One region of the Variovorax sp. CCNWLW186 genome, then DNA from elsewhere that is predicted to be linked to it. Evidence: predicted binding sites of a transcription regulator. Region 1 holds the regulator's gene; each other region holds the start of a gene.
The links. Region 1 encodes LexA, which represses DNA repair genes until DNA is damaged. Its sites were predicted from a motif close to ACTGTATNNNNATACAGT; they were not measured.
Positions count from the first base shown of each region.

Region 2: V9K97_RS16505 (putative DNA modification/repair radical SAM protein) is a predicted target of LexA. The motif match lies at 1,877-1,894, and genes of this name have one in related genera.
Region 3: V9K97_RS16985 (PA0069 family radical SAM protein) is a predicted target of LexA. The motif match lies at 2,299-2,316, and genes of this name have one in related genera.
Region 4: V9K97_RS08120 (ATP-dependent helicase) is a predicted target of LexA. The motif match lies at 3,282-3,299, and genes of this name have one in related genera.

Region 1 is NZ_JBBCBO010000027.1:5,338-10,433, reverse strand. It holds gene V9K97_RS23990 (MFS transporter) at 91-1,248, opposite strand; gene V9K97_RS23985 (D-2-hydroxyacid dehydrogenase family protein) at 1,309-2,316, opposite strand; gene V9K97_RS23980 (hypothetical protein) at 2,410-2,784, opposite strand; gene lexA (transcriptional repressor LexA) at 2,922-3,596, opposite strand; gene V9K97_RS23970 (asparaginase) at 3,670-4,656, shown strand; gene adk (adenylate kinase) at 4,720-5,096, opposite strand, start outside.
Region 2 is NZ_JBBCBO010000012.1:154,490-159,585, reverse strand. It holds gene V9K97_RS16520 (3-hydroxyacyl-CoA dehydrogenase NAD-binding domain-containing protein) at 1-505, opposite strand, end outside; gene V9K97_RS16515 (LysR family transcriptional regulator) at 630-1,550, shown strand; gene V9K97_RS16510 (hypothetical protein) at 1,535-1,663, opposite strand; gene V9K97_RS16505 (putative DNA modification/repair radical SAM protein) at 1,916-3,169, shown strand; gene V9K97_RS16500 (UdgX family uracil-DNA binding protein) at 3,184-4,647, shown strand; gene V9K97_RS16495 (ureidoglycolate lyase) at 4,644-5,096, shown strand, end outside.
Region 3 is NZ_JBBCBO010000013.1:99,247-104,342, forward strand. It holds gene V9K97_RS16965 (SRPBCC domain-containing protein) at 1-99, opposite strand, end outside; gene V9K97_RS16970 (SAM-dependent methyltransferase) at 156-1,115, opposite strand; gene V9K97_RS16975 (thiol-disulfide oxidoreductase DCC family protein) at 1,136-1,561, opposite strand; gene V9K97_RS16980 (GbsR/MarR family transcriptional regulator) at 1,618-2,220, opposite strand; gene V9K97_RS16985 (PA0069 family radical SAM protein) at 2,343-3,437, shown strand; gene V9K97_RS16990 (gluconokinase) at 3,576-4,067, shown strand; gene gnd (decarboxylating NADP(+)-dependent phosphogluconate dehydrogenase) at 4,099-5,096, opposite strand, start outside.
Region 4 is NZ_JBBCBO010000005.1:74,291-79,386, forward strand. It holds gene V9K97_RS08105 (ABC transporter substrate-binding protein) at 1-1,323, shown strand, start outside; gene V9K97_RS08110 (5'-methylthioadenosine/adenosylhomocysteine nucleosidase) at 1,327-2,118, shown strand; gene corA (magnesium/cobalt transporter CorA) at 2,111-3,097, opposite strand; gene V9K97_RS08120 (ATP-dependent helicase) at 3,312-5,096, shown strand, end outside.

The DNA of each region.
Region 1 (5,096 bases):
ATTGCAGGCGGGGGCGCGGAGCTTGCACAGCTTTCGATTTTGCAGCCACCGGGCGCGGCGGCTTCCCGGGTTTTACGCGGGGCTGCGCTGTCAGGCTGTGCGGCGGCTGCGATCGATGGCCACGCTCAGGCCGATGGCCAGCAGCAGCAGCGCGAGGCCGACCCAGTTCATCCATGCCACCGCATCATTGGCGAGCAGCCATCCGCCCAGCCCGGCGCCCACGGCCTGGCCGATGTAGATGCCCGAGCTGTTGAGGGCCACCGAGCCCGGGGCAAGAGCAGGCGCCAGGCCCACCAGGCGCGCCTGCTGCGCCGAGTTGGTGGCAAAGCACCCCAGGCCCCACGGCACGAGAACGGCGGCCAGCCAGGGAAGCGTGCCGGCCCACGGCCAGAGAAAGAGACTGAGTGCGATGAGCGAACTCGTCAGCAGCACCATGCGGCCCGCACCCACCCGGTCGATGAAGCGGCTCACCAGCATGTTGCCCAGCAGCCCGAAAACGCCGAACAGGGCCCACATCAGGCTCAGCGTGGTGGGGTCGGCACCGAAGTCCTGCTTGAGGATGGGGCCGAAATAGCTGAACAGGACGAACTGCCCGGCGCCCTGCAGCGCCGTGACCGAAACGATGCCCATCAGCACCGGGCTGCGTAGCACGCGTGACCACGCGGCTGCCGTGAGCGCCGCGGGGCGGATGCCGCGCGGAAGCGTCAGCCAGATCGACACCGCGCTCACGATGCTGAGCACTGCGACCGCCGTGAAAGCCATGCGCCAGCCCAGGTGGCCGCCAATCAGCGCGCCGAGCGGCAGGCCCAGCACCGAGGCCATCGACCAGCCGAGGAAGACGAAGGTCACGGCCCGCCCGCGCTGTTCCGGCGGCACCAGCATGCCCGCGCAGGCCGCGGCCTGCGGCGTGAAGATGGCCGGAGCTACTACGGTGAGCATGCGCACCGGCAGCAGGGCGCCAAAGCTCGGCATCAACGCCGCAACGATGTGCCCGGCGGCATACCAGACAAGGGTGAGGGCCAGCAGCTGGCGCCGGTCCCAGCCCGCGACCACGGCCGCCAGCAACGGTGCGCCAAGGCACATCACCACCGCGGCAACCGTGATCAGCTGGCCCGCGGTAGCCACGGTAACCGCCAGCGACGTGCTGATTTCATTGAGTGTGCCGGGCACCACCATCACGCCCGTGCCGATCACGAAATTGCCGGCCAGCAGCGCCCAGAGCGCGCCCCGGGGCGCAGGCCGGTTCACTGAAGGACCTTCGCCTTCGGCTGCGGTACTCGCCTTGGGGCGGCCCGGCGGCTCATGAAATCACCGGCGAACCTGCAGCGCGCCCGGATTCACGATGTTGGTGGGGTTGCCCTTGATGAAGCTCACCACGTTGTCGAAAGCCTGCCCGAAATAGCTCTCGTAGCTGTCTTGCTCTACGTAGCCGATATGCGGTGTGCAGATGCAATTCTCGAGGCGCAGGAGCGCGTGCCCCTGCAGCGGCGGCTCGCTCTCGAACACGTCGACCGCCGCCAGCCCCGGACGGCCGCGGTTGAGCGCCGCCAGCAGGGCATCGGGTTCGACCAGTTCCGCGCGCGATGTGTTGACGAAGAGCGCCGTCGGCTTCATGCGCGAAAGGTCTTCGAGCGTGACCAGGCCCATGGTTTCTTCGTTCAGCCGCAGGTGCACCGACAGCACATCGGCCGCGGCAAAGAACTCGTGCCGGTTCTGCGCCACCTGGAAGCCGTCGGACCTGGCCTTGGCGCAGCTTGCCTCGCGGCCCCAGATGACGACCTGCATGCCGAAGGCCTGCCCGTAGCGCGCCACCAACTGGCCGATGCGGCCGTAGCCCCAGATGCAGAGCGTTTTGCCCTTGAGCACCGAGCCCAGGCCGAAATTGGGTGGCATCGAGGCCGACTTGAGCCCCGATTGCTGCCACGCGCCGTGCTTGAGGTTGCTGATGTACTGCGGCAAGCGCCGCATGGCCGCCATGATCAGCGCCCAGGTGAGTTCGGCGGGCGCCTGGGGAGAGCCGGTGCCCTCGGCCACAGCCACACCCCGTTCGGTACACGCTGTGACGTCGATATGGTTGCCCACGCGCCCCGTCTGCGAAATGAGCTTGAGCTTGGGCAGCTTTTCGATCAGCTGGCGCGAGATATGGGTGCGCTCGCGGATCAGCACGATCACGTCGGCGTCCTTCAGGCGGATTGACAGTTGACCAATGCCCTTGACCGTGTTGGTGTAGACCTTGGCCGCGTACGCGTCCAGCTTGGTGGCGCAGCGCAGCTTGCGCACGGCGTCCTGGTAATCGTCGAGGATCACAATGTTCATGGCGTGCCATTGTGCCTCGCAGCATTGGCATGACGCGCGTGTGAACGTTTGGATACCCGCCCCGGGCAATGGTCACCGGGGGGGGGCATGGCCTCAATGCAGGCGTGTGGAGGCGGGCGCGGTGCTCACGGCTTCCATGGCCTCGAGTGCCGCCAGGCGGTCGAGTTCGGCGCAAACGTCGGCCATGCGACCGGAAATCACCATGCGGTTGGTACTGCGCTTTTCGCCTTGCAGGCCGTCCACCACGCGAATGACGCGCAGGGGCCGTGCGGGTGCGGGGGACGCATCAGCCGAGGCGGCTGGACCATGGGTCCGGGCCGTGCATGACGGCCGGACCGCGACGTAGCGCAAGCCTGCGGAAGCACTGCTGCTGTCGTGGCGGCGCGGGCGACGGGCCGGCAGCAGCCGGCTTGCGAGCGATTGCAGCGGCATCCACAAATCAACGATGGCGAGGAGGGCGATTCCCATGTGAACTCCAAAAAAGTCTGAGGTTGAACACAGGCAGGATTTCTTTGATCGGGCGCAACAGGGTGATGGCGACTTAGCGCCATACGCCCGCCACCTGTTGCGACCGGATGGGTGCTGCTTTCGGCAGGCCGCAGGGCCTACATCAGCATGGTGTTGCGAATGAGGCCGACCGCCAGGCCTTCGATTTCGAACGGCTCGCCGGGCTGGACCACGATGGTCGGGTAGTCGGGGTTTTCGGCGTGCAGCTCGATGACCTGCTTGTTGCGCTTGAGGCGCTTGACCGTGACTTCGTCGCCGAGACGGGCCACCACGATCTGGCCGTTGCGGGCTTCCTTGGTGGCTTGCACCGCCAGCAGGTCGCCGTCCATGATGCCGGCGTCCCGCATGGACATGCCGCGCACCTTCAGCAGGTAGTCGGGCTGGCGCTGGAACAACGTGTTCTCGACGTAGTAGGTCTGGTCGACGTGTTCTTGCGCGAGGATGGGCGAACCCGCCGCCACACGGCCGATGAGAGGCAGTGCCAGCTGCGCCATGCCGGGCAGCGAAAGCGAGAACTGGTTGTTGCGCGACTCGTTGAGCGAACGCAGCGCATCGCCCTTGAGCCGGATGCCGCGGGAGGTGCCGCTGACGAGTTCGATCACGCCCTTGCGGGCCAGCGCCTGCAGGTGCTCTTCGGCCGCGTTGGCCGACTTGAAGCCCAGCTCATTGGCGATTTCTGCCCGCGTGGGCGGAGCGCCGGTGCGTGCGATGGCGCTCTGGATCAAGTCCAGGATTTGCTGCTGGCGGGCGGTAAGCTTCACGGCGAACTGCATATGTTGTTCCTTGCGGCACTGGCTAGATATCCAGTACCTGTATTTTTAACCAGTTTTTAAAAGTTGGCAAGCCATGGTTAATTCGCTCTCGCCGAGCCTGCGGCGCATTGTGGTTCTGGGAACGGGCGGCACCATTGCGGGCCGTGCCGCCAGCGGTGGCGACAACATCGGCTACACCGCCGGGCAAGTGGGCGTGGCAGACCTGCTCGGCGGCATCGAGGCGCCCGAAGGCCTGGCGCTTGCGGCCGAGCAGGTGGCGCAACTCGACAGCAAGGACATGGAACCCGACGTCTGGCTGCAGCTCGCCCGGCGTTGCGCTTTCTGGCTGGCCGAGGCCGATGTGGCCGGCGTGGTGATCACGCACGGTACCGACACGCTCGAGGAAACCGCCTTCTTTCTTCAGGCCGTGCTTGCGCCCGGCAAGCCCGTGGTGCTGACCTGCGCCATGCGCCCGGCCAGTTCGCTATCGCCCGATGGCCCGCAGAACGTGCGCGACGCCATCGCGGTGGCAGCAACGCCGGCCGCCCGAGGTGTGACGGTGGTCTGCGCAGGCGCAATCCACAGTGCCTTCGATGTGCAGAAGGTGCACACCTATCGGCAGGATGCGTTTGCTTCGGGCGATGCCGGTCCGGTGGGCTATGTGGAGGAGGGGGCGGTACGGCGGGTGCGGGACTGGCCTGAGTCGCCGGCGCGCTCGAAGCTTATCGAAGCCGGCGAAGGCGCGGCGATGCAATGGCCGAGGGTCGAAATCCTCACCAGCCACGCCGGTGCGACCGGCGCCATCGTCGACTTGCTGCTTCAGGAGCGGGCGATGGGCGTCGTCGCCGAGCCGGTGCGCGGGCTGGTGCTGGCCGCAACTGGCAACGGCACGGTGCACCATGCGCTGGAGGCTGCCGCGCTTCGCGCGCAGGATGCGGGCGTCCCCGTGCTGCGCGCCACACGTTGCGCGAGCGGGCGCATTCTTCCGAGGCCTGATGACAAGCTGCGTGATGCTGGCGCCCTGACGCCGGTCAAGGCACGGATCGCGTTGATGCTGGAACTGATCGGAACAGCCGCCTGAGGGGCCGCGGGCACAAGCCGGCAGGCGCGCAAGCTGCCAAGGCAGCCCGCCTGCCGCCGAACTTCAGTTGCTCAGTGCAGCCAGTGCGCGCTGGGTGATCTCTTCGACCGTGCCGACGCCCTTGATGGCGCGGTATTTAGGCGCCGAGGCCGGATCGGCCTTGGCCCAGGCCGAGTAGTAGTCGACCAGCGGACGCGTCTGCTGGCTGTACACCTCGAGCCGCTTGCGCACGGTTTCTTCCTCGTCGTCCTTGCGCTGGATCAGTTCTTCGCCCGTGATGTCGTCCTTGCCCTCGACCTTCGGCGGATTGAACTTCACGTGATAGATGCGGCCCGATGCGGGGTGCGAGCGGCGGCCGCTCATGCGTTCGATGATGTCGCTGAAGGGCACGTCGATTTCGAGCACGTAGTCGAGCTTGACGCCCGCTGCCTTCATCGCGT
Region 2 (5,096 bases), on a different contig from region 1:
TGAGCATCAGTTCGAGCGCGGCCTTCACGCCGATGAGGCGCGGCGCGCGCTGCGTGCCGCCCGAACCGGGCAAGAGGCCGAGCTGCACTTCTGGCAAGCCCAGCTTGCCCGAAGGCGCGGCAATGCGGTAGTGCGCCGACAGTGCCACTTCAAGGCCGCCGCCCAGTGCCGCGCCGTGGATGGCGGCAATCACCGGCTTGCTGCAGTTCTCGATCTTCAGGCACACCTCGGGCAGCGAGGGCGGCTGCGGCGTCTTGCCGAACTCGCGGATGTCCGCGCCCGCGATGAAGTTGCGGCCCGCGCCGACGATCAGCACCGCGGCGGCCGCGCTGTCGGCTTCCGCCGCCTCGATGGCGGCCACCAGGCCGCGGCGCACATCCACGCCCAGGGCGTTGACGGGCGGGTTGTCGATGGTCACCACGAACACGCCGCCCGGATGTGGGGCGCGCTCGAAGCTGACGGGGTTGGAAGAAGACGCGGGAAGGCTGGAGTCGGTGGTGGCCATGGCTTGTCTCTCTTGTCTCTTGCGGGTTCCAGGGTGAACCCGGCATTCTTTGCCCGATGCGCGGCTTTGACAATTGCATAGACGGTTGACAGACTGTCAAAAGATTTTTGACACAATCCGGTGCATGGACCTCCAATCGCTGACCTTGCTGGTGGAAATCCTCGATGCGGGCAACTTGAGCGCGGCGGCACGCCGCCTCAAGATGAGCCGTGCCAACGTCAGCTACCACCTGAACCAGCTGGAGCGCTCGGTCGGCGCGCAGCTGGTGCGGCGCACCACGCGGCGCGCCGAGCCCACCGAGATCGGCCTGCGCCTCTACCAGCATGGCGTCGCCATCCAAACCGAACTGCTGGCCGCAAAAGAATCCGTCACCACGCTGGGCCAGGGCCTGCAGGGCCGCGTGCGGCTGAGCGTGCCCAGCGGCTACGGCCAGCTGGTCATGGCCGACTGGCTGATCGACTTCAAGCGCCAGTACCCCGGCATCGTGCTCGACGTGGTGTTCGAAAACCGCATCGAAGACCTGCTGCGCGACGAGGTCGACATTGCGATCCGCGTGGTGCCGGAGCCGCCGCAGAACCTGGTGGCGCGGGAGCTGGGGCCGGTGCGCTACGTGGCCTGCGCCTCGCGCGACTACGCGCAGAAGCACCCGCTGCCGGTGCAGCTGGACGAGCTGCAGGGCGCGCCGGTGGTCACCGCCGCGGTCATCGGCCGGGAACTGCGCGTGTCGGCCTACCAGGGTGAGACCCGGCGCGAGGTGATCCTGGAGCCAACGCTGATTTCAGAAAACTTTTTGTTCCTGCGCCAGGCCATCCTCGCGGGGCTCGGCATCGGCCTGGTGCCCGACTACGTGGTGCAGGACGATGTGCGCAGGGGCGAGGTGGTGACCACGCTGGACGACTGGCGCCTGAGCATTTTCGGCACGCAGATGTTCATGCTCTACATGCCGAACCGGCAGCACACGCGGGCGATCCGCACCTTTATCGACTTCATTCTGGAGCGGGTGCGGCCGCCCGCCACGGACCCGGCCGATCAGTCGCAGCGGTAGGTGACTTCGCCGACGACCGGCGCGCGCGAGCCCTTGGGGCCGAGATAGCGCATCGGAGCGCCGAAATTGCGGCAGTAGGCCTCGGCGTCCTGCGGACTGGGCGACTTGAACACGCCGTCGCCCAGCCAGGTGACACGGGGCGCGGGCCGCGCGGCGCATCCGGCGAGGACGAGGGCAGCGAGGGGCAGGACAAAGAAAGCGGAGAGAGCAGGTGAGCGGCGCATCGGAAAGCGCATCGCTGCGCACGGGTGAAGAAGAGAGCCCGCGACTTTAGCGGGTGAAAAGCTTGGGGCTTTCCCCGTTCTTCAAGACACACGGCCTTCAAAACTGTATATTCATACAGTATTTTAAGTGCCCAGTTTCCCGTGGACCTCCAGCGCAAACTCGCCATCCTCGCGGACGCCGCCAAGTACGACGCCTCGTGCGCGTCCAGCGGCTCGCAGCCGCGCGACTCCATCGGCGGGCGCGGCATCGGCTCGACCGAGGGGGCCGGCATCTGCCACAGCTTTGCGCCGGACGGGCGCTGCATCTCGCTGCTGAAGGTGCTGCTTACCAACCATTGCCAGTACGACTGCCTCTACTGCGTCAACCGCGCATCGAGCAACGTGCCGCGCGCGCGCTTTCGCGTCGACGAGGTGGTGCAGCTCACGCTCGACTTCTACCGCCGCAACTGCATCGAGGGCCTGTTCCTGTCCAGCGGCATCGTCAAGTCGCCCGACCACACGATGGAGCAGGTGGTCGAGGTGGCGCGCACGCTGCGCGAAGACCACGACTTTCGCGGCTACATCCACCTGAAGACCATTCCCGATGCGAGCGACGAGCTCATTGCGCGCGCCGGCCGCTATGCGGACCGCCTGAGCATCAACGTCGAGATGCCGACCACCGAGGGCCTGCAGGCGCTCGCCCCCGAGAAGGACGAAAGCGCCATCCGCCGATCGATGGCGCGGCTGCGCCTGCGCATCGACGACACGCGCGAAGAGGCGCGCCGCGTGGTGCCGATTCGCGCGCTGCCCGGCGCGGCGCCCGCCGCCGCAAAGCCGCCGCCCTTTGCACCCGCCGGCCAGAGCACGCAGATGATCGTGGGCGCCGATGCCACCGACGACCGGCAGATCCTCGCCTCGAGCGCCACCCTCTACGGCGCCTACAAGCTCAAGCGCGTGTACTACTCAGCGTTCAGCCCCATACCCGACGCCGCCCGCGCGCTGCCGCTGGTGGCGCCGCCGCTGATGCGCGAGCACCGGCTCTACCAGGCCGACTGGCTCATGCGCTTCTACGGCTTCGGGCACCAGGAAATCGTGGCCGAGTCCAATGGCCTGCTGCGGCTCGACGTCGATCCCAAGCTGGCCTGGGCGCTCGCGCATGCCGACCGCTTTCCGGTCGACCTGAACCATGCGCCGCGCGAAATGCTGCTGCGCGTGCCGGGGCTCGGCGTGAAAGCCGTCGAGCGGCTGCTGCAGGCGCGGCGCGTGCGCCGGGTGCGTGCGGACGACCTGCGGCGGTTGCACGTGCCGGCGCGCAAGGTGCTGCCGTTTGTCGTCGCGGACGGACACCGGCCGTCGCGCGGGGCGCCCATGCCTTCGCCGGAGCCGCAGCGCGCGGCGCAAGCCTCGCTGTTCTGAGCTGAGTCATTTGCATGCACGTGCGGCTCGACGACCCGGTCGATCTCGACGCCTTTCGCCGCCACGCGCGGCAGTTGCTCGCCGCGGGCGTGCCGCCGGGCCGCGTCGAATGGAACGCGTCGCAGGCCGCTGGCGATGCCGCAGATCTGTTCGGCGCTGGGAGCGAAGCCGCGCCGCCGGCGGCGCTTGCTACCGCCGCAGAACGGCAGCCCGTGCCCGCATGGTTCGTCGAATTGTGCGGCGACGTCATCCTGCACCGCGACCCGCAGCGCCTTGCTTTGCTGTACCGGCTGCTGTGGCGCCTTTCGCACGAGCCCGCGTTGCGGCACGATCCGCTCGACGCCGACCTGATGCAGGCCCGGCAGATGGCCAAGGCCGTGCACCGCGACATCCACAAGATGCGCGCCTTCGTGCGCTTCACCCGCGTGCTGGGCGACGACGGCCTGGAGCGCCACGTGGCGTGGTTCGAGCCCGAGCACCGCATCGTCGAGGCCAACGCGCCGTTCTTTGCGCGGCGCTTCGCGCAGATGCGCTGGGCCATCCTCACGCCCGAGCGCTGTGTCGAATGGAACGGCCAGGCGCTTGCCTTCCAGGGCGGCGCCGACCGCCGCGAGAAGCCGCCGCCCGATGCCGGCGAGCAACTCTGGCTCACCTACTACGAACACATCTTCAACCCGGCGCGGCTCAAGCTCGCGATGATGCGGCGCGAAATGCCGCGCCGCTACTGGCACAACCTGCCCGAGGCCGCGCTCATCCAGCCGCTGGCCGAAGCGGCCACGGCGCGCAGCCAGTCGATGATCGAGGCGCCCCCTACCGCGCCGCGCCGCATCCGCGCGCCCGTCGCGCTGCACCTGCGGCCGGCGGCGGGCGTGGCGCCGGCTGACTTGGGCGAGCTGCGCGCGGCGGCGCACGCTTGCCGCGATTGCCCCATCGGCGCGCTCGCCACGCAGGCCGTGTGCGGCGAAGGCCCGCTCGGCGCCACGCACATGCTGGTCGGCGAACAACCCGGCGACCAGGAAGACCTGGCCGGCCGCCCCTTCGTCGGGCCCGCGGGCCAGCTGCTCGATCGCGCAATGGCGCAGCTGGGCTGGGCGCGCGACACCGTGTACCTGGCCAACGCCGTCAAGCACTTCAAGTACGAGCTGCGCGGCAAGCGCCGCATCCACAAGACCGCGGGCCAGCGCGAGGCCGAAGCCTGCGCGCACTGGCTCGACAGCGAGATTTCGCTGGTGCGCCCGCAGGGGCTGGTGGCGCTGGGTGCGACGGCTGCGCGCACGCTGCTGGGGCGGCCGGTGGCGGTGCAGGCCGAGCGCGGTGCGTGGCTGCACGAGCGCGGCGATGGCCGGCCCGTGTTCGTCACCCTGCATCCTTCCGCGTTGCTGCGCCTGCCGGATACGGAGCGCGGCGAAGCCTTCGGCCATTGGCTGGCCGATCTTGCGTTGGCGCGCGGCACGCTTTCTGCTGCAATGGCCGCATGAACGAACAAGCTTCCGGCGGAACCGCCTTGCGGGTCGCGCCGCTCACGCCACAAGCCTTTGCGCCTTTCGGCACCGTGATCGAGGCGCCCGCCGCGGGTGGCCGCGACATCAACGGCGGCAACGCAAGGCGCTTCGACCTGCTCGACAACCTGCAGCTCGATGCCGCCGGGGGCCGGCCGATGCTTGCGCTGTTCCGCGCCGCGGCGCGCGGCTTTCCGCACGCAGTGGCCGAGATGGAGCGCCATGCGCTCGGCAGCCAGACCTTCGTGCCGCTGGGCGAGCGGCGCTTCGTGATCGTGGTCGCGCGTGCGGGCGAAGCACCGGCCGCGGCCGGCGAGCTCGCGGCCTTTGTCACCGACGGGCGGCAAGGCGTGGTGCTTGCGCCCGGCACCTGGCACCACGCGCTGCTGGCAGTGGATGCGGGCGACTTCGTGGTGATCGAGCGTGCC
Region 3 (5,096 bases), on a different contig from region 1:
GAAGGGCATGCGGCGTATTGGCGGCTCCTGCATTTCTGCGGCGCTGGTCGTGGTGGGCGGCAACTCGCGCGGTGTGGCTTCTTCGGGTTCGGTGCTCATGAAGGTTTCTTCTCCTCGTTGTGTTTGCTGGCTTGTTGTTTCGGTGGCGCTTGTTGTCAGCCGCTGCGCCTGGCGGTCACCATGCAGTAGTCGAAGTCGCGCCAGAAAACGCCCAGCACCAGGGCGCAGTAGCTCGCGACGATGTGCTTGCGGCGCCAGGGGCTGAGCTTGCCGCGCGCCTTCCAGAGCTCGGCCAGCGCAAAGCGCGTGGCCAGCGCCGGAATGTGCAGCGCGCTGGGCGCGACGCGCCAGCGCAGCGACTGCACCTCGATGTCTTCGAACCCGTTGTCGCGCAGTGCGGCCACAAAGTCTTCCTGCACGGCCAGCGTGGGCACGGCCCAGCTGTCAGCCCACAGGCGGTGCAGCCAGCCGGCTATTCGGCCGGGCTGGCGCCGCAGCAGAAAGCCATCGACCACCGTCAGCCGAGCGCCGGGCTTCAGCAGGCGGGCCGCCTCGCGCACGAAATCGGCCTTGGCCGTGCCGCTGGCGTAACAGGCGCTCTCCACCGCCCATGCGCCGTCGGCTTGCGCCGCCGGCAGGCCGGTGCGCGTGTAGTCGGCCTCGATGTGCGCCATGCGATCGGCCACGCCGGCCCGGGCGTCGAGCCGGGCGGCGATGCTGTTCTGCACCGCCACGTTCGTGACGGTGACGGCATACAGCGACGGGTCTTCGCTCACCAGCGTGCGCGCGGTGGCACCGGCGCCGCAGCCCAGGTCGATCACGCAGCGGCGGGGTTGTGCGGCTTCCTGCTTCGAATCGGGAGCATCGGGCTCGTCGAGCTTCAGTGCACGGCCGACAGCCCGGTTCATCTCCACGAGCATGCCTTCGCGCCGCAGCGGATTGAGCCCGAGCCGCCAGAAGCCGAAGTGCATGTTGTAGCTGGGGCTCCATGCGCGGTAGTCGTCGGCCACCTCGGTGAAGTAGTCCTGCGTGTCCGCGCGTGTGATGGCCGGGTTGGACAGCGGAGCTTCAGGCGTCTGCGCCGCGCGGAAATCGGGCTGGAAAACATTGGGCACAAAAAGCTCCTTTTTTCTTTTCAGATTCGGCAGTTGCCGCCGGCACATGTGGCCGACGAGCGGGCGGCCTTCCCGGCCAGCAGGGTGACCAGCCAGCGCGGCAACCGGTAGCGGTTGCGCGCAAGCACCGCATAGGCGCGGTCGGCCAGCGGCGCGACGAGCGGCAGGTCGAGCAGGAAGCTGCCGCTCGGCAGCCCGACGGCATCGCGGCAGGCCCGAATGGCGGGGACGCCCGCGAACACCTGTCCGGCGGCGTCTACCGCGTGAATCGCCGTCATCAGCGCCTTGCGCGGCGCGGGACCTTCGCTGAAGCCCGGCGGCGAGCAATCGACCAGCTGCAGGCGCTCCGCGGCATCGCGCGCCTTCATGCCGTCCATCTCGGCCGTGCAGAGGGCGCAGGTGGCGTCGCAGTAGACGGTGAGGGGGTAGGTGACAGCACGGTGCATGGTTTTGTTTCGTTATTTCTGTCAAAACAGAAATGATTGGGCAAAAAAAGAGAAGCTCAGATCATCGGCAGGCTGGCGTGATGGGCATCCGGGTCATCGTCGTTTTTCTTCGGTGCCGTGGGCGCCGCCGGAGCTGCATCGCCGCGAACGAACTTCTGCACGCTGGCGCCCAGCGTCAGCACCTTGTCGAGCGTGCCGGGCGAGAGCCGCAGCATTTCGTCGGCCCACGTGGCGAGCTTGCTCATCAGGTCCATGGTGGAGCGGATGCGGTCTTGCGCATCGGCAGGCTCCTTCTGGAAGTCGGGGCTCGAGACGATCTCGCGCAGCACGCGGATGGTGGGATCGAACTCGCGTTCCTTGCGCTCGCGCACCACGGTGCGAAACAGCTCCCACACGTCGACGCTGGTTTCGAAGTAGTCGCGGCGGTCGCCGAGGATGTGCGTTACCCGCACCAGGTTCCAGGCCTGGAGTTCCTTCAGGCTGTTGCTCACGTTGGAGCGGGCCACGCCCAAGGTGTCGGAGAGCTCTTCGGCATGCATCGGCTTGCCGTGCGCAAACAGCAGCGCATGAATTTGCGAAACCGTGCGGTTGACACCCCACATGGAGCCCATTTCGCCCCAGTGGAGGACGAACTTGCGTTGGATGTCGGTGAGTTCCATGCCTAGAAGTCTATGATTTTAGAAATTTCTGTCAATAGAGAAATGAAAATTAATTTGCGCGTGCTGCTGGTTTGGAATACTGTATTAATAAACAGTATCTTCAGTTGAAGGAAGGAACCGCCATGCCCGCTGCCCGCATCCCCATTCACGCCATCAAGGGCCGCGGCGCGGCCACGCACCTGGCGCACCGCTTTTCGCGCGATGAGCGCAACGCGTTCGACGACGGCTGGGGCACGCTCGAAGAAGGCGCAGCCGAAGCGGAAGACCTGCCTCCGCTGGCGACCGAGGTGCGCTTCGAAGACGTGAAGTCGGTGCTCAACGAAAACGAATCGCCCGACGTGTCGTTCGATCGTTCGCTCAACCCGTATCGCGGCTGCGAGCACGGCTGCATCTATTGCTTTGCACGGCCCACCCACAGTTACCTCAACCTCTCGCCGGGGCTCGACTTCGAAACCAAGCTCATTGCCAAGCGAAACATCGTCGAGGTGCTGCGTGCTGAACTCGGCCGAAAAAGCTACAAGCCGAGCCATGTCGCCATCGGCACCGCCACCGATTGCTATCAGCCCATCGAGCGCGAACTGCGGCTCACCCGTTCGATCATCGAACTGCTGCAAGAAACACGGCACCCCTTTGCGCTGGTCACCAAGTCGAGCGCGGTGGAGCGCGACCTCGATCTGATCGCGCCCATGGCCGCCCAGCACCTGGCCGCGGTATACGTGACCGTCACCACGCTCGACGGCGAGCTGGCCCGCAAGCTCGAGCCGCGTGCCGCCGCGCCGCATCGGCGGCTGCGCACCATTCGCACCCTGGCCGAGGCGGGCGTGCCGGTGGGGGTGAGCGTGGCGCCGCAGATTCCGTTCGTCAACGAAGACATGGAGCAGGTGCTCGAGGCAGCCTGGGAGGCCGGTGCGCGCAGCGCCTTCTACACGGTGATACGGCTGCCGTGGGAGGTGGCGCCGCTCTTCAAGGAATGGCTGGCGCTGCACTACCCGCAGCGGGCGGACCGCATCATGGCGCGCATCCACGAAATGCGCGGCGGCAAGGACTACGACGCCGACTTTGCCACGCGCATGAAGGGCACCGGCCTCTGGGCCGACCTGATCCGCCAGCGCTTCGAGAAGGCGGCAAACCGCATCGGCTTCAACCGCGAACGCATTCCGCTCGACCTGGGCGCCTTTCGGCCGCCGGGTGCGGCGGGGCAGGGCCGTCTTTTCTGAGGGCTGGTCCCGTGCGGCCTGCAGCCGGGCATCGCATCAAATCCGCTTCAAAATAAGCGGTAGATTCAACCCACCGGCGGCATCGGCCGTCCGGCCTTGGCTGCAAAGGTACGCATGAACGGGACATGGATAGTGGTGATGGGAGTTTCAGGCTGCGGCAAATCGAGCCTGGGGGCGGCGCTTGCGACCGCCTTTGCGCTGCCGCTGATCGAAGGGGACGACCACCACCCTGCGTCGAACGTCGAAAAAATGCGCCATGGCATCCCCTTGACCGATGCCGACCGCGCCGGCTGGCTTGCCACGCTGGGCCGTGCGCTTGCCGACAAGCCGCAGGGCGCGGTGCTGACTTGCTCTGCGCTCAAACGCGCCTACCGCGAGCAGTTGCGTGCGGCCGTGCCGGACCTGCGATTCGTGTTCATGGCCATCGAACGCGACGAGGCCGAGCGGCGCGTGGCCGCGCGTGCGGGCGCGGGCGAGCACATGTTCCCGGCCAGCCTGGTGGCCAACCAGTTCGCGACGCTCGAATCGCCGGTGGGCGAGGCGGGCGTGGTGGCAGTCGATGCCACCGCGCCGCTGCCGGAGCTGGTTGCGCAGGTCAAACGCGAAATCCCGGAAGCTGCGCGCCGCTAGAGCGCGAGCACCCGGTGGTCTGCGCCGGCCGTCAGATCACTTCAGGCCAGTTGGTATGGAAGAACTCGCCCGCGGGCTTGTCGACCCGCTCATACGTGTGCGCGCCGAAGAAGTCGCGCTGTGCCTGCAGCAGGTTTGCCGATAGGCGCTCGGTGCGATAGCTGTCGTAATAGGCCAGCGACGCGCTGAACGCCGGCACCGGAATGCCGTTGCTCACCGCCAGCGCCACCACGTCGCGCCAGTTCTGCTGCGTGCGGTTGAGCAGGTCCTTGAAGAAAGGGTCGAGCATCAGGTTGCCCAAACCAGGATCAGTGCGGTAGGCGTCGGTGATGCGATTCAGGAAGCGCGCGCGAATGATGCAGCCGCCGCGCCAGATTGCCGCGATGCGGCCGAGGTCGAGCTTCCACTCCTTCTTCTCGCCCATCGTCTTGATGAGGTCGAAGCCTTGGGTGTAGCTGATGACCTTCGAGGCATAGAGCGCGTCGTGCACCTTGGCAACGAGCGCCTTCTTCTCGAGCGAGAGCGCGGCCTTCGGCCCCTGCAGCAGCTTGCTTGCGGCCACGCGCTGCTTCTTTTGCGAAGACAGCACGCGCGCTTCAACGGCCGCGTTGATGGTGCTGATGACCACCGCGTTCTCGGCCGCGTTGATGAGCGTCCATTGGCCCGTGCCCTTCTGGCCCGCCTTGTCGAGAATCACGTCGACGATCGGCTTGCCCGTTTCCGGATCTTTCTGCTCGAGCGCCTTGGCGGTGATCTGGATCAGGTAGCTCTGCAGCTCGCCGTCGTTCCATTCGTTGAACACCGCGGCCATCTCGTCGGTGGTGAAGCCGGCGGCCTTGAACAGGCTGTAGGCCTCGCAGATCAGCTGCATGTCGCCGTACTCGATGCCGTTGTGCACCATCTTCACGTAGTGGCCCGCGCCGCCCGGGCCGATGTGAATCACGCAAGGCTCGCCGTCGACCTTGGCTGCAATGCTCTCGAAGATCGGCTTCATCACCTCCCACGTGGAAAGCGGCCCGCCCGGCATGA
Region 4 (5,096 bases), on a different contig from region 1:
GTGAAGTGGCACACCACCAGCAAGAGCTTCAAGCCGACGCGCGACTTCAACGCCGACGACTTCATCTTCATGCTCGAGCGGCAGTGGAAGGAGAGCGATCCGTTCTTCAAGGTCACGAGCCAGAACCACTCCTACTTCAACGACATGGGCATGCCCAAGCTGCTGAAGTCGGTCGACCGCATCGACGAGTACACGGTCAAGATCGTGCTCAACAAGGCCGAGGCGCCGTTCCTCGCCAACCTTGCAATGCAGTACGCGGGCATCCAGTCGAAGGAATACGCCATTGCCATGCTGAAAGCGGGCACGCCCGAGAAGGTCGACCAGGACCCGATCGGCACCGGCCCGTTCTACCTGGTGCAGTACCAGAAGGATGCGGTCATCCGCTTCAAGGCCTTTCCGCAGTATTGGGGCGGCAAGGCCAAGATCGACGACCTGGTGTTCGCGATCACGCCCGACGCCTCGGTGCGCTGGGCCAAGCTGCAGAAGGGCGAGTGCCACGTGATGCCGTACCCGAACCCGGCCGACCTGGACGCTATCCGCAAGGACCCGAACGTGCAGCTGCTCGAGCAGCCGGGCCTCAACGTGGGCTACCTCTCGTACAACACCACGAAGAAGCCTTTCGACGACGTGCGCGTGCGCAAGGCCATCAACATGGCGATTAACAAGAAGGCCATCATCGACGGCGTGTACCTGTCGACGGGCGTGGCCGCGAAGAACCCCATTCCGCCCACCATGTGGTCCTACAACGACGCGACCAAGGACGACGGGTACGACCCTGAAGCCGCCAAGAAACTGCTGGCGCAGGCCGGCCTGGCCGACGGCTTCAGCACCGACCTCTGGGCCATGCCGGTGCAGCGGCCCTACAACCCGAATGCCAAGCGCATCGCCGAGCTGATGCAGGCCGACCTCGCCAAGATCGGCGTCAAGGCCGAGATCAAGAGCTTCGAATGGGGCGAGTACCGCAAGCGCCTGCAGGCCGGCGAGCACCAGATGGGTATGCTGGGCTGGACCGGCGACAACGGCGACCCCGACAACTTCCTCTACACCCTGCTGGGTTGCGCCTCGGCGCAATCGGCGAGCGGCAGCAACATCTCCAAGTTCTGCTACCAGCCGTACGAAGACCTCGTGCTGAAGGCCAAGACAGCAACCAAGCAGGCCGACCGCGACGCGCTCTACAAGAAGGCGCAAGTCATCTTCAAGGAGCAGGCACCATGGTTCACCATTGCACATGCGGTGCAGCTGAAGCCGGTGCGCAAGGAAGTCGTCGACTTCAAGCTCAGCCCGTTCGGACGCCATACCTTCTACGGCGTGGACATCAAGTAGCCGATGAGCGCACCCGTTGCCATCGTCGCGGCCATGCATGAGGAGCTGAGCGCGCTCCTTGCGCAGATGCCCGACGAGCAGCGCGTGCGCGCGGCGGGGCGCGACTTCTGGGTCGGCCACCTGCACGGCCAGCCGGTGGTGGCCGTGCTGTCGCGCATCGGCAAGGTGGCCGCGGCGGTCACGGCCACGGTGCTGCTCGAACGCTTCGGCGTGCGGGCCATCGTGTTCACGGGCGTTGCCGGCGGGCTTGCGCCCGGCGTGAACGTGGGCGACGTGGTGGTCGCGTCGGAACTGCTGCAGCACGACCTCGATGCCTCGCCGATCTTTCCGAAATACGAAGTGCCGCTCATGGGCATGGCCCGCTTCCCGGCCGATGCTGTCATCGCCGATGCGCTTTCGGTCGTGGCAGCGCAGGTGCTGCGCGACCCGGTCGCATTGATCGGCCAGCAGGCGCTCGACGAGTTCGGCATTGAAGCGCCCAAGGTGCACCGCGGCCTGCTGGTGAGCGGCGACCGATTCGTTTCGACCAGCGCCGAAAGCGAAGCGCTCCGGCGTGACCTGCCCGATGCGCTGGCGGTGGAAATGGAAGGTGCCGCGATGGCGCAGGTGTGCCGCGACTACGGCGTGCCGTTCGCGGCCATGCGCACCATCTCGGACCGCGCCGACGATGCGGCGCATGGCGACTTCGCGCGCTTCGTTGTCGAAGTGGCGAGCCGCTACAGCCTTGCGCTGGTCGGTGCGTGGCTGGCCGCGCTGCCTTTTTCGTCGTCCGGCGAAACGCCCGCTGCTACTTGAGCCAGCCGCGCCGGCGGAAGTACCACATGGGCACCAGCGCGCTCGCCGCCATCAGCGCCAGCGCATACGGATAGCCCAGCGACCAGTCGAGCTCGGGCATGAACTTGAAGTTCATGCCGTAGATGCTCGCGATCAGCGTGGGCGGCAGCAGCGCCACGCTGGCCACCGAGAAGATCTTGATGGTCTTGTTCTGGTTGATGTTGATGAAACCGACGGTCGCATCCATCAGGAAGTTGATCTTGTCGAACAGGAAGGCCGTGTGGTTGTCCAGCGATTCGATGTCGCGCAGGATCTGCCGCGCCTCTTCGAACTGCTCGGCATTGAGCATGCGGCTGCGCATCATGAAGCTCACCGCGCGGCGCGTGTCCATCACGTTGCGGCGGATGCGGCCGTTCAAGTCTTCCTGCCGTGCGATGGCACCCAGCACCTCGCCGGCCAGTTCGTCGCTCACGTTGCCTTCGAGCACCTTCTTCCCGGCGATCTCGAGCTCGTCGTAGATGTTCTCGAGCGTGTCGGCCGAGTATTCGGCGTCGGCGTCGAACAGCTTGAGCAGCACTTCCTTCGCGTCTTCGATCAGCCCCGGCGCGCGGCGCGCACGCATGCGCAGCAGGCGGAACACCGGCACGTCTTCGTCGTGAATCGAGAACAGCACGCCGCGGCTGCGAAGCTCGGTGTTGTGCTGGTTCAGGATGAACGCAACGCGCACCGAGCGCGGGTCTTCGTCGTCGTCGATGAGAAAGTCGGAGCGGATGTGCAGTTCGCCGTTGTCTTCTTCATAGAAGCGCGCCGATTCCTCGATGTCCTCGTCCATCGCGTCTTCGGGAATCGAGAGGCCGTAGTACTGCTTGATCCAGCGCTTTTCCTCGAGCGTGGGCGATTCGAGGTCGACCCAGATCGGCTGGAACTTGGAAAGCTCCTCCAGCGATTCGATCTCTTCCTGGACGAGGCGACCGTTGGCGAGCGTAAATATATTGAGCATGGCTCACTCCCGTGAAATGACTGAGGCGATGGGGCGAGGGAGGGGCGCTTTCAAATCCCAGGCCCGGCAAGCAGGCGTCAGAGGGGAGTTGAAAGCTGCCGAGACGGGGCGGTTTCCATGGTGCGGTCTCCAGTTGCAGCGAGGCGCGATTATGTCATCGGCCATATGACGGCAGCCTCGCCGATCTGGATGGACATACAGTAAAGTCACGGCCATGCAGACTGCTGCGCTCCCCGTTTTTTCCGCTGCCGGTGCCACGCAGGCCGACCGCCTGGCCGCCGCGCTCGGCGCGCTCAACGACGAGCAGCGCGCCGCGGTCGAGCACGGCGTCGGCACCCTGGTCGGCCGCGACGAGCGTCCGCTGCTGGTGATTGCCGGGGCGGGCTCCGGCAAGACCAGCACGCTGGCGCACCGCGTGGCGCACCTGATTGCCGGCGGCGTCGATCCGCAGCGCCTGCTGCTCCTGACCTTCTCGCGCCGCGCCGCGCAGGAAATGGAGCGCCGCGCGGGCCAGGTGCTGGCGCGCGTGCTGGGGCTCAAGTCCGAAAAGCCGCCGGCGCTGCCGTGGGCCGGCACTTTCCACGGCATCGGCGCGCGCCTGCTGCGCGAATACGCCGCGCACATCGGCTTGAACGACAACTTCACCATTCACGACCGAGGCGACGCCGAAGACCTGATGGGCTTGGTGCGCCACGAGCTCGGCCTGTCGACGAGCGTGAACCGCTTTCCGCGCAAGGGCACGTGCCTTTCGATCTACTCGCGCTGCGTCAACACGCGCGCGCCGCTGGCCCAGGTGCTGTCCGAAGCCTTTCCGTGGTGCGCCGAGTGGGAGGCGGAACTCAAGCGCCTCTTTGGCGCCTACGTGGAAGCCAAGCAGCAGCAGAACGTGCTCGACTACGACGATCTGCTGCTCTACTGGGCCGGCATGGTGGCCGAGCCCGCGCTGGCCGACCTGATCGGCGCGCGCTTCGACCATGTATTGGTCGATGAATACCAGGACACCAACCTGCTCCAGGCCTCGATCCTTCTCGCGCTCAAGCCCGATGGTCGAGGCGTGACGGTGGTGGGCGACGATGCGCAGTCGATCTACTCTTTCAGAGGCGCAACGGTCCGTAACATTCTCGACTTTCCCTCACAGTTTTCGCAGGCTGCGCGCGTCGTCACGCTGGAGCGCAACTACCGCTCGACGCAGCCGATCCTCGACGTCTCGAACCGGGTCATTGCCCAAGCCGCCGAGCGGCATGCCAAGACGCTCTGGACCGACAAGCCTTCCGCGGGCCGGCCGCAACTGGTGCTGGTGCCGGACGAGGCGCAGCAGGCGGTGTGGGTGGCCGACAAGGTGCTGGAGCACCGCGAAGGCGGCCTTGCGCTCAAGTCGCAAGCGGTGCTTTTTCGCACCTCCACGCACAGCGCGCCGCTGGAGCTCGAATTGGCGCGCCGCAACATTCCGTTCGTGAAATACGGCGGCCTCAAGTTCCTCGAGGCCTCGCATGTCAAAGACCTGCTCGCGGTGCTGCGCTTCGCAGAAAACCCGCGCGGGCGCATGGCGGGTTTTCGCGTGACGCAGCTCATTCCGGGCATCGGGCCCGCCACGGGTGCCCGACTGCTCGAAGCCATGGACCAGGCGGCCGATCCGGCCGCGGCCGTGCGCGACTTCGTGCCGCCCGCCGCGGCGCGCGCCGAATGGGCGGTGTTCGCCGAGGCCTATGCCGCGCTGCGAGCGCCCTCGCTGCCCTGGCCCGCCGATGTCGACTTGGCGGTTCGCTGGTACTTGCCGCACCTGGAGCGGCTGTATGACGACCCCTCGGGCGTGCGGCGCGGCGACATCGAACAGCTCGCGCGGCTTGCGGCGGGCTACGGCTCGCGCGAACGCTTCCTGACCGAGCTCACGCTCGATCCACCCGAAGCCACGAGTGACAGGCCCGGGCCGCCGCTGCTCGACGAGGACTACCTGATCCTCTCGACCATCCATTCGGCCAAGGGGCAGGAGTGGAACTCG